One region of the Thalassotalea coralli genome, then DNA from elsewhere that is predicted to be linked to it. Evidence: predicted binding sites of a transcription regulator. Region 1 holds the regulator's gene; the other holds the start of a gene.

Region 1 (3,424 bases):
AACGCTCTCGGATAAAACCGCCGAAAGCAATCTAGCTGACCAGACTTCACCAAAAGCCAGTACGTCCGATTCGAATTGCTTTGGATTTTGTTTCAGCCAAATATCTAGCTGCGAAATATCAGCCTTTAATGCTTCTGCTAATCTAGAAGCACTTGCTGCATTAAGTAACTCATCAATAAGCAGGAGCTGACTTTGTTCAAGCGCAGATATTGCATCCGTCAACTCATGACTTTCTTCAAGTGCTAACTGAAACAAAGCAAATAACGCATCAGTTGTATCGCCATTTGCCGACACCACAATTACGTCATGTAGCTGACAATGTTGTCGAATAATATCAATTACGCGCTGAATACACTGAACAGTTGCGAGGGAACTTCCACCAAATTTGTGCACATTAGTGGCGTGTTTAAGCAATTGATTTTGCTGAGCAGTTAACTGATTTTCTGCATTTGACGGACTGTTCATTTTTCTTCCAACGACTACTTAATTCGGTTTACCTACAAAAGATTATGCTTGGCTAGCATGCAAAGCTTGATTCAAATCTTCAATTATATCTTCGATGTCTTCAATGCCTACAGACAATCGTACTAACGACTGGCTGATACCAGCAGCTATTTGTGCTTCCAATTCCATGCCTGCATGAGTCATTGTTGAAGGATGACTAATTAGGCTCTCTACGCCACCTAGGGATTGCGCTAGGGTGAACAACTGAACGCTAGCAAATAACTTCTTAACAGCCTCGACACCGCCTTTTACTTCAAAACTCATCATTGAGCCAAAGTCGTATTGTTGTTGTTTGGCTAACTCATGACCTTGATGATCTTCAAATCCAGGGAAATACACTTTTTCTACTGCAGGGTGCTCTTTTAAAAACGACGCCACTTGATTAGCGTTCTCTTGGTGCTGTTTCATACGAACAGGTAATGTTTTTAAACCGCGAAGCGCTAAGTAGCTGTCAAACGCAGAGCCTGTAATACCAATACAATTTGCCCACCAAGCTAACTCTTCACCTAGCGCTTGTTCACGTGTCACTAACACACCACCCACAACATCACTATGACCATTAATAAATTTTGTAGTTGAATGGAAAACAATATCGGCACCCAGTAACAACGGCTGTTGCAATACTGGCGATAAAAAGGTGTTATCTACCGCAACTAACGCCCCAGCTGCTTGGCTTTGCGCTGTGATAGCTTTGATATCCACCAAGCGCATTAAAGGGTTACTCGGTGTTTCAATTAACACTAACTTAGGTTTCTGAGCTAAAGCTTTATCCAATGCATCTTGATCTGATTGGTCAACAACAACAAGCTTAAACTGCCCTCTTTTGGCTAAATGAGTAAATAAACGATAACTGCCACCGTAACAATCGTGTGGGATAACCACGGTATCGTCGACAGAAAGTAACTGACAGATAAGATGCACAGATGACATTCCGGTGCTGGTCACAATACCAACAGCACCTTGTTCTAAATCAGCAATAGCTTGAGCAAAAGTCGCTCTAGTTGGGTTACCCGTTCGAGAATAATCGAATTGGCGTTTATCGTTAAACCCTTTTAACGCATACGTGCTAGATAAATGGATCGCAGGTATAACTGCGCCATGATGCTCATCAGTATTTATGCCAGCTCTTACCGCTGTTGTTGCTAGTTTTTTGTCTGTCATGTGCGTTACCTTACCAAAAAATGCCGTTTTAGATGTTTGGACGTCCAAAAGTCTAAACCTTTTAAATTTTCCATGCAACAACTTTAGACTTCTAAACTTCTACACTTTCATTATTGACTCATGCTATCTAACGGGTAAAATCTCTTATTGTAATTAGGTTTTATCATTGAGGTACGCATGGCAGAGTGGAACGGGGAATATATTAATCCCTATGCTGAACATGGAAAAAAAAGTGAACAAGTTAAGAAAATAACCGTTTCAATTCCACTACGAGTATTAAAAGTACTAACTGACGAGCGTACTAGACGCCAAGTTAATAATTTACGCCACGCAACTAATAGTGAGTTGCTATGTGAAGCGTTTTTGCACGCATTTACCGGTCAACCACTTCCGAGTGACGAAGATCTTGCGAAAGATAACGAAGAAAAGTTACCCGCAAGCGTTCGCAAAATTCTTGAAGAAAAAGGTATTACTGATTTTAGTCAATACGAATCTGACGAAAACGAGTAGCAATTCACGAAAATCCGTGTAATAAAAGGAGGCTTTAAGCTTCCTTTTTTGTCGCCATCAATTTATTTCGCTATCACTTTCTGCCGTTATTAGGCAATCGACAAGCCCGAACAACCAGCCGAACAATAATACCAATAACAGATAAGTAATTAACTCCCAATCTAAGTAAATTGGGTTTAACTGCATTTCCTTCGCTATGGCCGTTTGCGTTAACGCAAGTTTACCCGTTTTTACTTTTTCCACTAAAGGCATAATTTTAGATACTGCCTCGTAAAAGAATAACACTAGGGCAAAAGTAAAGGTGCTGATTAACAGCCAACCTCGTTTCGGGCGATTTAATGTTAGCTGACCTATGCCAGGATAAACGAGGAGATTAAATAGAAATGCTTTGAGTTTGGGCTTAGCCATACAATCACTTACTTGAACAAAACTATAGTGAACGGCAGGACACATTGCCGTGTCACTATAGAATAATCAAGCTTTATGCGTTTTGCATATAGTTTTCAGGCATTTCTAAAGCAGCAACGCCAGAATCAACCGCGGCTTGTGCCACGGCTTTAGCAACACGACCACATAAACGAGAGTCCATTGGCTTTGGAATAATATAATCTTTGCCGAACTCTAATGCAGTTTCACCACTTGCCGCTAATACTTCTTGTGGCACAGGCTCTTTCGCCAATTCACGGATTGCATGCACACAAGCAACTTTCATTGCATCGTTAATTGTGCGAGCGCGAACATCTAATGCACCACGGAAGATAAACGGGAAACACAATACGTTGTTAACTTGGTTCGGGTAATCAGAACGACCTGTTGCGATGATCACATCTTCACGAGCAGCCTTGGCAACTTCTGGCTTTATTTCTGGATCAGGGTTAGAACAAGCAAAGATAACTGGATTGTTCGCCATCATTTTTACATGTTCTTCACTAAGAAGATCTGGGCCAGAAACACCAACAAACACGTCTGCGCCATCAATCACGTCTTCAAGAGTGCGTTTATCAGTATTGTTAGCAAAAAGCTTTTTATATTCATTTAAATCGTCACGACGCGTATGAACAACACCTTTAGTGTCTAACATGTAGATCTTTTCACGTTGTGCGCCACAACTAATTAATAGCTCCATACAAGCGATAGCGGCTGCACCTGCGCCCATACAAACGATATTAGCGTGTCTTAATTGTTTACCTTGGATTTCCAACGCGTTTATCATGCCAGCAGCCGTTACGATTGCCGTACCATGTTGGTC
Region 2 (3,424 bases), on a different contig from region 1:
ACCATAAGTTTTCATATGCTGAATCTAATCCATTCCAGCGTTCTAAAGTGAAGCTTAAGAAAGAAATCGTCACTATGGGAGTTGAAGGCATAGACCCTCGCCATACTGTTGGTACCTACGTTAAACCTAAAGATTGGAACGAGCTGATTTCAGACCCTGAAGTTTTACTTATTGATACTCGTAATGATTATGAAGTGGAGATTGGTACATTTGAAAATGCTGTTAATCCAAATACAGAAACGTTTAGAGAGTTTCCAGAATACGTTGCCCAAAACTTAGATAAAACTAAGCACAAGAAAGTTGCGATGTTCTGTACTGGCGGTATTCGTTGCGAAAAATCGACTGCTTATTTAAAAGAGCAAGGATTTGAAGATGTTTACCACTTAGAGGGCGGCATCTTGAAGTACTTAGAAGAAGTAGAAGAAAAAGATTCAATGTGGAAAGGCGATTGTTTTGTCTTTGATGGACGCGTTGCTGTAACTCATGGCCTTGAACAAGGCATTTATGATCAATGCTTTGCTTGTCGTTATCCAATCACTGAAGAGGAAAAACAAAGCGAGCATTATATTAAAGGTGTTAGTTGTCCTAAGTGCGTAGATAAATATACGCCTGAGCAACGTGAACGTTTTGCGGAACGAGAAAAGCAAATTAACTTAGCGAAAGAACGCGGTGAAAATCACATTGGTGGTGATGTAGAGCAGGTGATTGCTCAACGTAGAGCTGATAAACTGGCAGTGAAACAGGAACAAGCAAAGAAGTAGTATCTTCGTAATACTGCTTAGTGAATTGAGTAAATAATTTTCACATAAAAAAAGAGCGGCAATTGCCGCTCTTTTTTATGATTAAGAAGCTTCTTAGATGCCCGCAGATGCGCGCAATGCGTCAGCCTTGTCTGTTTTCTCCCAAGAGAAAGCAGTAAATGTGTCATCGCCAACAGTCATTTCAAATGGTTCACGTCCAAAATGTCCGTAAGCTGCAGTTTCACGGTACATCGGGTGTAATAGGTCTAGCATTTTAGTAATGCCATAAGGACGTAAATCAAAGTGTTCACGTACTAACTCGATTAACTTATCTTCAGATACCTTACCTGTACCAAACGTCTCGATTGAGATAGAAGTAGGCTCAGCAACACCAATTGCGTAAGAAACTTGAATTTCACAGCGATCAGCAAGTCCGGCAGCTACAATGTTTTTCGCAACATAGCGACCTGCATAAGCAGCACTGCGATCAACTTTTGATGGATCTTTACCTGAGAAAGCGCCGCCACCATGGCGAGCCATACCGCCGTATGTATCAACAATAATTTTACGACCGGTTAAACCACAATCGCCAACAGGGCCACCGATAACGAATCGACCCGTTGGGTTAATAAAGTACTTAGTGTCTTCGTTTAATAACTCAGCTGGTAACACCGCTTTAATAATGTTTTCCATTACTGCTTCGTGTAGGTCATCTTGTGATATTTCAGGGTTGTGCTGTGTCGAAAGTACCACAGCATCAATTGCAACTGGCTTATTATCTTCATATACAAACGTTACTTGAGATTTCGCATCTGGACGTAACCAAGGTAATACACCCGACTTACGCATTTCTGCTTGACGCTCAACTAAACGGTGTGAATAGTAAAGTGGGGCAGGCATTAAGGTTTCGGTTTCGTTTGTTGCGTAACCAAACATTAGACCTTGGTCACCAGCACCTTGATCTTCTGGCTTTGCGCGATCAACACCTTGAGCGATTTCGGTAGATTGTTGACCTATAAGGTTCATAATGCCACAGGTTTCGCCATCAAAACCTACATCTGAAGAAGTGTAACCGATGTCACAAATTACTTTACGAGTTAAATCTTCTAAATCTACCCAAGCAGAAGTAGAGATTTCACCAGAAATAATTGCGACACCAGTTTTAACCATAGTTTCACAAGCAACGCGAGCGTGCTTATCTTTAGCAATAATTGCGTCTAATACCGCATCAGAGATTTGATCGGCAATTTTATCTGGGTGACCTTCTGAAACAGATTCAGAAGTAAAGTAATGTCTAGACATAAGACCTCATGTATTCATTTAAAGTCAGTTTTCGATAATGGAAAGCATTGTACCTAGGTTAATTTATAATATCTACTTTTTTACGCCTAGACGTCTAAATGGCCTAAAATGAACTTTTGCCTATTAGTCTTCCTCACTAATATAAAAAGCGAAGCTTAATTAGCGTTGCGAATCGATAGTAAAGTGCTATCAATCTCAAAGGGAAAATAACGGTTCCGGTAAAGTGTACGTTAAGGTCTAGCGATTAGATCTTTGCATGTAAAATAAATACTTATAAATTTAAACTTTCTATCAGTAATTTTTCTTGCCATAGCTGAGATGCTACAGCGCTAACTTTGTCTGTTAGATTCGTCGAGTAAAAGGAGCGAATTGGTTGAAACATTGGTTCGGCAAGCATTTGCTTAACATTGAGCGTCCTACTGAGTTGCTTTGTTACAGGTTCTGATGTTTCGATAATATTAATGTGCTCACCGGCTAATGTTTGAAGCTGATCTTTGATAAAAGGGTAGTGGGTACACCCTAAAACAACGGTGTCGACATTTTTTTTCACTAAAGGATTAATGAAACTTTCAAGTAATGCTTTAGTTGCCACCTTATCTTTTAAACCTGATTCAATAAGGTTAACAAGTCCTGGGCAAGCTTGGGTATAAACTTCACAGCCGTTACTATGTTCTTTAACTAACTGTATAAACTTATCGTTTTTTGACGTCGCTTGAGTCACTAAAATGCCTACTTTCTTATTGTCACTTGCTAGGGCAGCGGGCTTTATTCCTGGCTCAACTCCAATAATAGGAATCTTAATTCGCTCTCGTAACTGGTTGATAGCACTTACCGTTGCGGTATTACATGCAAGTACTATCGCTTTTACACCTTGCGAAACCAGGTAGTCGGCAATTAAGTTAACCCGTTCGATAATGGCTTGTTCACCTAGTTCTCCATAAGGTGCTTTTAAGTGATCTGCAATATATATAATAGATTCTTGAGGTAATAACTGTGTAATGCATTTAGTGATTGACAGGCCGCCTAAGCCAGAATCAAAGATACCTATTGGAGAGTGTTTTAATGCGTGCAAAGTGTTATCGGGGTAATTCAGAACTTGCTATGTTATATGACCTTTTTACTTGAAAGTAAAGGTATGGCTTCTGGAAAACGACAACTAACGTTAGACCCATGAACACCGGGTGTTCAGGGCGGAAATTGTGCTATCACCGTAGGCTTCCTGATACGTGTCAGGCTTGCACAATAGCAATAACTTAATTCCCTTAGGTAAAACTTATCGGCTCAGGGACATAGTTAGCCATCGTCCCCAGAAGACATGAGTTAATTATACTAAAACAAATGCTATGTTCTAAGTTTTTTTTGTGACAAATGGTTTGTTTGTA

Evidence for each region. The regulator MetJ, encoded in region 1, represses methionine synthesis genes. The targets are predictions, from matches to a motif close to TAGACGTCTAGACGTCTA.
Region 2: metK (methionine adenosyltransferase) is a predicted target of MetJ. The motif match lies at 2,122-2,139, and genes of this name have one in related genera.

What each region holds. Positions count from the first base shown of each region.
Region 1 covers NZ_JBVVBK010000003.1:19,132-22,555, forward strand. The annotation lists gene metL (bifunctional aspartate kinase/homoserine dehydrogenase II) at 1-465, opposite strand, end outside; gene metB (cystathionine gamma-synthase) at 508-1,665, opposite strand; gene metJ (met regulon transcriptional regulator MetJ) at 1,843-2,175, shown strand; gene ACOB80_RS08365 (hypothetical protein) at 2,233-2,583, opposite strand; gene ACOB80_RS08370 (malic enzyme-like NAD(P)-binding protein) at 2,657-3,424, opposite strand, start outside.
Region 2 covers NZ_JBVVBK010000010.1:712-4,135, forward strand. The annotation lists gene trhO (oxygen-dependent tRNA uridine(34) hydroxylase TrhO) at 1-761, shown strand, start outside; gene metK (methionine adenosyltransferase) at 855-2,042, opposite strand; gene murI (glutamate racemase) at 2,314-3,114, opposite strand; RNA gene ssrS (6S RNA) at 3,178-3,358, opposite strand.